4 regions of the Kitasatospora sp. NBC_01302 genome follow, and region 4 is predicted to be linked to each of the others. Evidence: riboswitches for the same ligand, from Rfam matches in the RefSeq annotation. Region 4 holds a riboswitch; each other region holds the start of a gene.
What was found. A riboswitch is a leader RNA that binds a small molecule or an ion and turns the genes downstream of it on or off. The one in region 4 is predicted to bind cyclic di-AMP.
Positions count from the first base shown of each region.

Region 1: it holds a riboswitch for cyclic di-AMP, as region 4 does, so the genes downstream of both, OG294_RS06845 (LysM peptidoglycan-binding domain-containing protein) here and OG294_RS23725 (LysM peptidoglycan-binding domain-containing protein) in region 4, are expected to answer to the same signal.
Region 2: it holds a riboswitch for cyclic di-AMP, as region 4 does, so the genes downstream of both, OG294_RS22050 (M23 family metallopeptidase) here and OG294_RS23725 (LysM peptidoglycan-binding domain-containing protein) in region 4, are expected to answer to the same signal.
Region 3: it holds a riboswitch for cyclic di-AMP, as region 4 does, so the genes downstream of both, OG294_RS32690 (transglycosylase family protein) here and OG294_RS23725 (LysM peptidoglycan-binding domain-containing protein) in region 4, are expected to answer to the same signal.

Region 1 covers NZ_CP108404.1:1,534,686-1,536,874, forward strand. Annotated here, with positions in the region: gene OG294_RS06840 (PPOX class F420-dependent oxidoreductase) at 1-287, opposite strand, end outside; cyclic di-AMP (ydaO/yuaA leader) riboswitch at 577-743, shown strand; gene OG294_RS06845 (LysM peptidoglycan-binding domain-containing protein) at 812-1,861, shown strand; gene OG294_RS06850 (YchJ family protein) at 1,931-2,189, shown strand, end outside.
Region 2 covers NZ_CP108404.1:5,073,111-5,075,299, forward strand. Annotated here, with positions in the region: gene OG294_RS22040 (alpha/beta fold hydrolase) at 1-627, opposite strand, end outside; gene OG294_RS22045 (YiaA/YiaB family inner membrane protein) at 741-1,031, opposite strand; cyclic di-AMP (ydaO/yuaA leader) riboswitch at 1,228-1,403, shown strand; gene OG294_RS22050 (M23 family metallopeptidase) at 1,415-2,189, shown strand, end outside.
Region 3 covers NZ_CP108404.1:7,455,686-7,457,874, forward strand. Annotated here, with positions in the region: gene OG294_RS32690 (transglycosylase family protein) at 1-1,163, opposite strand, end outside; cyclic di-AMP (ydaO/yuaA leader) riboswitch at 1,171-1,335, opposite strand; gene OG294_RS32695 (hypothetical protein) at 1,961-2,189, opposite strand, start outside.
Region 4 covers NZ_CP108404.1:5,449,968-5,452,156, forward strand. Annotated here, with positions in the region: gene OG294_RS23720 (cytochrome P450 family protein) at 1-759, shown strand, start outside; cyclic di-AMP (ydaO/yuaA leader) riboswitch at 988-1,136, shown strand; gene OG294_RS23725 (LysM peptidoglycan-binding domain-containing protein) at 1,142-2,038, shown strand.

The sequences.
Region 1 (2,189 bases), 3.9 Mb from region 4:
GTGTCGTCGTCGGGCGCCGCGGCCACCGGGGTCAGCTCGACGGTGCCCTCGGCCACCGCCCAGGTCCAGAAGTCCTCGCTGGTCGCGTACAGGCTCGCCCGCGGGTCCCGGGCCAGGTTCTTCGCCTTCACCCGGTCCGCGGTGACGGAGACCCGGATCAGCTCCCTCGCCGGGTCGTAGGCGTAGCGGATGTTGGACAGTTGCGGCCGTCCGTCCCGCTTCAGGGTCACCAGCACCCCGTTGATCCGGGAGGCGAACAGCTCACGGATCTTGGCCTCGTCGGCCATGGGCCTCTCCTCTGCGTCGAGTTGACGGTCCGTCGGTCGATGACGGTTCCAGCGCCCAACCTAGCGGCGGACACCCGCCCGCCGGGCGGGTTCGTCACCCGTCGGGCGGGCGGACCTGACGCAGTACGCGCAAGAGGTGTCGATACGGAGCACCGCGCAGCTTCCGTGATTCTTGTGTGACGTGTGCGATGCGGGGTTGTTATCGGAGTGATGATCCGTCTAGTCTCCCTGCAACCCGCCGACGCGGGTGCCCGGACGAGGTACGCCGAGTCCTGCCCACCGCGCTCCGGGTCCTCGATCACCGACTTCTGGGCAGGCGCGGGGGACCCAGGTTCAGCGCCGTCCCCACGCGGCTAGGGGTGAAGCCGTCCGCCGGATCCGTCCGGGCGGGCGGCCGGGCCAGCCTCCCGGCCCGAACCCGACAGCTCACCTCGCAGGCGTGCGGAGAGGGATGTTCCATGGGCATATCCGGGGTGTTCTCAGGCCCGGGCCGGCACCGCCGCCCGACCCAGACCGATCGCGCCGTGGCCGCCGCGACCGTGGCCGGCGTCGGCGTCGCCCTGCCGCTGCTCACCGCGACCGGCGCGCACGCCGCGCCGGTCACCACCTGGGACTCGCTCGCCCAGTGCGTCACCGGCGGCAACTGGACCGCCGACAACGGCGACGGCTACTACGGCGGACTGCACCTCACCCAGCGCCAGTGGGTCGCGAACGGCGGCGACCAGTACGCGGCGCAGGCCTCGCACGCCACCCAGGCGCAGCAGATCGCCGTGGCGGAGCAGTTGCTCGCCAGCCAGGGACCGAGCGTCTGGGGCAGCTGCGCGGCGGTGGCCGGGCTGGCCGCGCCGACCGGAACGCCCAGCAGCAACCCGACGACCGCGCCTGCGGCGCCCACCGCGCCCAGCACGCCGCCCGCGAGCGGTACCCCCGCACCGGTCGGCTCGCCCGCGCCGGTGACCGCGCCCACCGCGGCACCCACGCCGAGCCCCACGCCCACGACGACGGCCACCACGCCGGCTGCGCCCACCACCCCGGCCCCCGGCACGGGGACGGGGACGGGGACGGGGACGCCCAGCAGCACGCCGACGGCGCCGACCACCGCACCCTCCACCGCGCCGACCAGCGGCCCGACCACCCCGACCGCCTCGCCGACCCCGAGCGCACCCGCGCCGAGCACGCCCGCCCCCAGCGCGAGCCCGAACCCGACGGCGACCACGCCCCCGGCCGCACCGACCGCCCCCGGCACACAGCAGAGCAACGCGCCGACCACCCCGTCCCCGCTCGCCCCCGGCAGCACGCAGATCCCAGTCGGCGACACCACCCCGACCGCTCCCGTGGCACCCGCACCGGCCGTGCCCGCGGCCCCGGTCGGCCCCACCACCGGCCAGGCGGCCCCGACCGGGCAGAGCGACGCCGGTCAGGGCTACACGGTGCAGAGCGGCGACTCGCTCTGGGCCATCGCGATGGACCACCACGTCGACAACTGGCAGCAGCTCTACCAGGAGAACCTCGGCACCGTCGGCGGCAACCCCGACCTGATCTTCCCCGGGCAGCACCTGCAGCTCCCCTCCTAGGGAGTGCCCGGTCAGGTGGTGCCCGGTGGACTGTCACCGGGCACCGCCGGGGCCCGTCAGAATGGGGTCATGTCCAAGCGCAGCAATCGCACCCGCCCGGCCAGGCCCGCCCCCGCCCTCGCGCCCGCCGCGTCCGACGGGTCTCTCCCCTGCCCCTGCGGCCGGCCGGCGAGCTACGCCGACTGCTGCCGCAGGCTGCACCGGGGCGAGGCCGAGGCGGCCACCGCCGAGCAGCTGATGCGATCGCGGTTCAGCGCCTTCGTGGTCCACGACAGCGCCTACCTGCTGAGCAGCTGGCACCCGCGGACCCGGCCTTCCGAGGTCGACT
Region 2 (2,189 bases), 380 kb from region 4:
GCCCCGGACGTAGCCGCGGGTGGTCCGCTTGCGGCCGGGGGTGCGCGCCGCCCGCACCTGGCGGGCGATGTACTCGCCGTGGTCGGCGGGCTTGGTGGTGGGGAAGGCGACCTTGTCGAGGTAGAAGCCCCAGAACTTCGGGAAGGCGATCACCGCGCTGCCCATCACGTGGACCAGCGCCCGCTTCAGCGCCCCGGCCTCGGGCTGCTCGACGAAGGCGTTCAGCAGGACGATCCCGGCCACCTTCTCGGGGGCGGTGGTGGCGGCCTTGAGCACGGTGGCGCCGGTGTAGGAGTGGCCGACCAGGACGGCCCGCTCGATGCCCAGGTGGTCCAGCAGCGCGACGACGTCCCCGGCGATCGCGGCGGGGGAGTAGTCGTCCCAGGCGGACGAGGACTCGCCGAGGCCGCGCAGGTCCATGGTGATCACGCGCTGCCCCGCGGCGAGCAGCAGCGGGCGCAGGTGGCGGAAGCTGGCGCGCGGCTCCAGCATGCCGGGCAGCAGCACCACCGGGGTGCTGTCCTCGCCGGAGGTGCCGCGGCTGTCGGCGCCGAGCGTGTCGTCGAAGGCGATGGTGCCGCCGGGGAGCTGGAGGAACTGGGTCTGCGGGGCGGTGGTGGCGTTCATGGCGGCCTCCTGGCCTGGCGAACGGTGGGTGCCGGCGGCTTGCCGACACCCACAAAGCTATGGCTAATAGCCATAGCCGTCAACCCCTTCCGCACAGCTGCGCCGGGCAGGCCCTACAGCCCCTCGGCCCGGAACGGATCGTGCTCGGCGAGCAGCTTCTCCAGCCGGGCCTGGTCGACCCGGGTGACGATCTCGCCGGCCTCCTGGCGGTCCCGGACCACCTTGGCGAGGGTGAACGCGGAGGTCAGTGCGTAGAGCAGGCCGAGCGCGAGGAAAGCCCGCATCCAGGAGCTGATGGGCAGGTAGGCGATACCCACCGCGAGGCCGCCGGCGGAGAGGGCGAAGGAGAGGATCGCCTGCACGTAATAAGCGGACGTGGTCCGTGGTTGAACCGTGGAAGTCATACCTGAAGGATGGCCAACTGCCGTGCTGCGCACCTGAGTACGACTACTCAGATCGGGCCCGGGCGGTTCTCGGCATGACGGGAGCATGACGCCCGGGGAATGTGCCCGTTCGACCGGAGCGGCTTGGAATCGCGCGCTCCTGGGATTAACGTTTGATAACGCAGCGCGGTCGGCAACGCCGTACCCGAAACGGCACCGTGCGCCGTCGCCTAATCCACGGACCTGGCCTTCGGGTTGGGCCGGGAGCCGGGGAACCACCGTTCCTTGGGGTGAATCGGATCGTCCTGGGCCGTTGCGGTCCAGGTCGGACCGTAGGAGACCTTCCTGCTCCGAACCCGTCAGCTAACCCGGTAGGCGCGAGGGAAGGAAAGGAGCGCGCCCCCGTGGCGTTGTCGCACTCCCCGGAGAGCCACACGGAATCGGGCACCACCGGCCTGCTCGACCACCCCGACGCGACGGCGGACACCGCCCGGCCCAAGGTGCCCCGCCAGGCGCGCGCCGGTGCCAACTCCGCCGGCCTCCGGCTGGGCAGTGCCCCCACGGTCGTCACCGCGATGGCCGCCGCACTCGGCGCCACCGGCCTGTCGGCCACCGCCGCGGCTGCCGCCACCACCCCGGTGCCGGCGCCCGCCACCACGCTCACCGCTCCCGACCAGCAGGCCGCGGCTCAGTCCGACGGCGCCGCCGACCCCGGCCTCGCGCTCGCCGCCCGGATCCAGCAGCAGGCCGACCAGCGCACCGCCGCCGAGGAGGCCGCCCGGCTGGAGGCCGCCAACGAGGCCGCCGCCAAGCGCGCCGCCCAGGCCGAGGCCGCGGCGCAGGCCGAGGCCACCGCCCGCGCCCAGGCTGCCGCCCAGGCCGAGCAGGAGCACGCCGCCGCGCAGGCCGCCGCCGCCCGGTCCGCCGCGGAAGCCGCTGCCGCGCAGGCCGCTGCCGCGCAGGCCGCCGCCGCGCAGGCCGAGGCCGCGGCCGCCCCGGTCACCGCCCGCCTGCCGCTGGCCAAGTACACCGTGGCCCCGTCCGGTTCGCCCTGGGCCCAGCTGCGGACCGGCCTGGACTTCGCCGCCGCCGCCGGCACCCCGGTCGGCGCGGTCGCCGGCGGCACCGTCAGCTCGGCCGGCTGGTCCGGCGCCTACGGCTACCGGGTCGTCCAGACCC
Region 3 (2,189 bases), 2.0 Mb from region 4:
CAGACCCGGCCGGCGAAGTCCGGGGCGTAGTTGGCGATGGTCTCGTACTTCACGCCCGCGCTCGGGTTGGCGGCCTCGACGAACTGGCCGTTGCCGACGTAGATGGCGACGTGGTAGACGCCCGAGTTCTGGCCGTTGTTCGACCAGAACAGCAGGTCGCCCGGCTGCAGGCTGTTCATCGACACCGGGGTGCTGGCGGCGGCCTGGTCGGCGGCCACCCGCGGGATGGAGATGCCCGCCGAGGCCATCGCGGCCTGGGTCAGGCCGGAGCAGTCCCAGCCACCGTTGCCGGTGCCGCCGTAGATGTAGGCCTGACCGACCTTCGACTCCGCGAAGGCGACGGCGGTGGCCATCGCGCCGGAGGCGGGCGCCGGGGTGGCGGCGGTGGTGGAGGCGGTGGTCTGGGCGTTGACGGCCGGCGCCGGGGTGCTGGCGGCCGGGGCGCTGTCGCTGCTCGGGGCGGCGCTGGCCGAGCCGCCCAGGCTCAGCTGCTGGCCCGGGTAGAGCGTGTCAGGACCGGCGGTCAGGACCGACTTGTTGAGCTCGTACAGCTTCTGCCAGCCGCCGGCCACGTGGTGGCTCTGCGCGATGGTGGAGAGCCAGTCGCCGCGCGCCACGGTGTAGGTCTGGCCGCCGGAGTTCTTGGTGCCGTTCCACTGGTGGTTCCAGTGGCCCTGGCTGCCGCTCTGCGAGGACTGCGAGGACTGCGGGGCGCTCTGGGCCGGGGCGCTCGGCTGGGCCGGGGCGCTGGTGGCGGGGGCGCCGGGGTTCACGGCGGCGGGGGCGCCGCCCTGGGTCAGGCCCGCCTGGACGGAGCAGACCGGCCAGGCGCCGGGGCCCTGGTCGGCGAGGACCTTCTCGGCGACGGCGATCTGCTGGTCCTTGGTGGCCTGGTCGGCCTGCGGGGCGTACTGGGTGCCGCCGTAGGCGGCCCAGGTGGAGGCGCTGAACTGCAGGCCGCCGTAGTAGCCGTTGCCGGTGTTGATGCTCCAGTCGCCGCTGCTCTCGCACTGGGCGACCTTGTCCCAGGTGGAGACGGGCGCCGCGGAGGCGGTGGTGGCCGTGATGCACGGCAGGGCGAGGCCGAGACCGAGCAGGCCGGTGGCGGCGATCGCTCGGCGAGCGGTGCGGGACGGACGGGTCGTGCCAGTGGTGGGCAGCATGAAGACGCGTTCCTCTCCTACGCCTACGAGGTGAGCTGTCGGATTCGGACTGGAGTTGCCCGGCCGCGCTGCTGCGCGGCTTCACCCCTAGCTCCGGTCACTCGGTCCGAAGACCGGGTGCCGGGGCGGCTTACCTGGTTCCCCCGCTCCTGCCGTGGTGCGTTTTCGCGCTGCCAGCGCATCCGGTGGCAGGACTCGGCGTCCGGCTGTGCTGGGTCCGTGTGACCACGAACGGGGAGCACGTTAGACAGAGATAAGTTGAATCCGCAAACAGCTGTGATGGCCGTCACAGGCCCACCATGGAACCTTCAAGATCGCCCCGGCGGCGGACCTGAGAGGGCGTCGGGGGAGGGGTCCGGCCGGGGCGTGCAATGTGCCTGCGGGAAACGGGATGTGCCGTGGGCTCAGGGTTGGTGATGCTGATGGGCTGTCCGTTTTCGGCCTTGGTGATCAAGGGGGTGGCCGATCGGACCGGAGCGCCCTGACCGGCTGTCGGCGGGGCGAACGGCCCGGTCCGGCGCACTGGTCGACATCGACCGAATGTCCGATTTACCCCTTCTGTCATCGCGTCAGCTCGCGACGCCGACCAATCGGTCGGCGGGGTGGTCCTGTCCACCACTTCCCGACTGGACACTGAATCGTCACCAATTCACCACATGTGCGCCATCGGCCCGTCAACGGACCTCCGGGGCGCCCTGACCGACCGGCCGACGAACCGTGCTCCGGACATGCCGATGGCCCCGCTCCTGGGCGGGAGCGGGGCCATCAGCGGGCCGGCAGGGCCGTTGGTCAGGGGGTCACTCGCCGGCGACGGGCTCCTCGGTGAGCAGCTCCTCGGTCGGCAGCGGCTCGGCCACCGGCTCGGGCAGCGCGGCCAGGTAGGCCGAGGCGATCAGCTGACCGAGGGTCGGGTAGGCGCCGAGTGCGGCCGCGCTCGGACAGCCGGTCTCCTCGCACGCCGCGAGCAGCAGGTCCTCGGGGGCCTCGGGGCCGATCACCAGCGGGGCCAGCGCCGGGCGCTGGGAG
Region 4 (2,189 bases):
GACCAGGACGACTTCCGGGACTGGGCCGGCATGATGATCCGCCACGGCGGCGGCCCGCGCGGCGGCGTGGCGCGCGCGGTCAAGCGGATGCGCACCTACCTGGCCGAGCTGATCCACCGCAAGCGGGCCGACCCCGGGGACGACCTGATCTCCGGTCTGATCCGGGCCAGCGACCACGGTGAGCACCTCACCGAGAACGAGGCCGCGGCGATGGCGTTCATCCTGCTGTTCGCGGGGTTCGAGACCACGGTCAATCTGATCGGCAACGGCCTGTACTCACTGATGAACCAGCCGCTCCAGCGGGCCCGGCTGCAGGAGTCCATCGCGCGCGGCGAGCGCGGGCTGCTGGCCACCGGGGTCGAGGAGTTGCTGCGCTTCGACGGCCCGGTGGAGCTGGCCACCTGGCGGTTCGCCACCGAGCCGTTGACCATCGGCGGGGTGCGGATCCCGGTGGGGGACCCGGTGTTGGTGGTGCTCGCGGCGGCCGACCGGGACCCGGCCAGGTTCGAGCGCCCCGACACCCTTGACCTGGCCCGCCGGGACAACCCGCACCTCGGCTTCGGGCACGGCATCCACTACTGCATCGGCGCTCCGCTGGCCCGACTTGAGGGCCAGGCTGCACTCGCCACCCTGCTGACCCGGTTGCCCGATCTCCGGCTCGCCGCGGACCCCGCCGAACTGCGGTGGCGTGGCGGTCTGATCATGCGCGGCCTGCGCGAACTCCCTGTTTCGTTCATGCCCGAAGCTGCCGCGAAGTGACGGAACGGCAGCTCTGACGGCGTGTCGAAGTCCGTTGTCCGGTGCGGTCTGAATGACCATCAACCCGGACAAACAAGACCAGTTGGTAGGCGATCGATCGCGCTCCGTAATTTTCATGTGATGTACGCGATATGAGCTTGTGATCGGTCCGTCAATCTGCTTACCCTCCCTGGAGTTCGCTGCTGCGAACCCCGGAGTGCGGAACGCCGAGTCCTGCCCGTCGCGCTCCCGGGACACCGACCGACACCCGGGCAGGGGCGGGGGACCCAGGATTTTCTGCCGTCTCCCACGGCTAGGGGTGAAGCCGCGTCAGCGGCCGGGCCAACCTCACGGGCCCGAACCCGACAGCTCACCTCGCAGGCGTGCGGAGAGGGATAGCTTCATGCTGCTCACTGGCAATGGCCGGCACCGCCGTCGTACCCAGGCCGAGAAGGCGATCGCCGCGGCCGGCGTGGCCGGCGTCGGCCTCGCGGTTCCGCTGCTCACCGCGACCAGCGCGCACGCCGCCCCGGTCTCGGTCTGGGACCAGGTCGCCAACTGCGAGAGCACCAACAACTGGTCGATCAACAGTGGCAACGGTTTCTACGGTGGCCTGCAGTTCACCTCCTCGACCTGGGCCGCGTACGGCGGCACCCAGTACGCCGCGCAGGCCAACCAGGCCAGCAAGGCCCAGCAGATCTCGGTCGCCGAGCGGGTGCTGGCGGACCAGGGCCCGGGCGCCTGGCCGGTCTGCTCGGTCAAGGCCGGGCTGAGCAAGGGCGGCGCCTCGGCCGCCCTCGACGCGAGCGCCGACTCGGGCGCGGCCCAGCAGCAGAGCGCGCCGCAGGAGCAGTCGGCGACCCGGCAGTCGAAGCCGCAGCCCCAGCAGCAGGCCCAGCCCCAGCAGCAGACGCAGCCTCAGCAGTCGGCCGCGCCGAACTTCCCGGGGAAGGCCGGCTGGGACGCGGACGGCAAGGTGTTCTGGTACCAGAAGGACGGCGGCTGGTACTGGACCAGCCACCAGAGCGTGTACAACCAGTACGCCGCCCCTGCCCAGGCTCCCGCCCAGGCCCCGGTCCAGACCCCCGTCCAGGTCCCCGCTCCTGCCGCGCCCGCCGCTGCGGCGCAGGCCGCCCCGGCCGGTCACGGCTACACGGTGCAGGCCGGCGACACCCTCTCCTCCATCGCCCGGGCCCAGCACCTGACCGGCGGCTGGCAGCAGCTGTACCAGGCCAACCACTCGACGGTGGGCGGCGATCCGAACCTGATCATGCCGGGCCAGCAGCTGCACTTCGGCTGACGGGCCGACGAAAGCGCGCGGGGTGCCCCGGGACGTGGCCCCGGCGACGCCCCGCGCGCTTTCGAGTGAACTACTCGCGGGTAGCCGAGCCACACCGTGAGACGGCACCCAGGCCTGGACGGCCCGGGCGGCCGGTGCGGTTAGGCTCTGG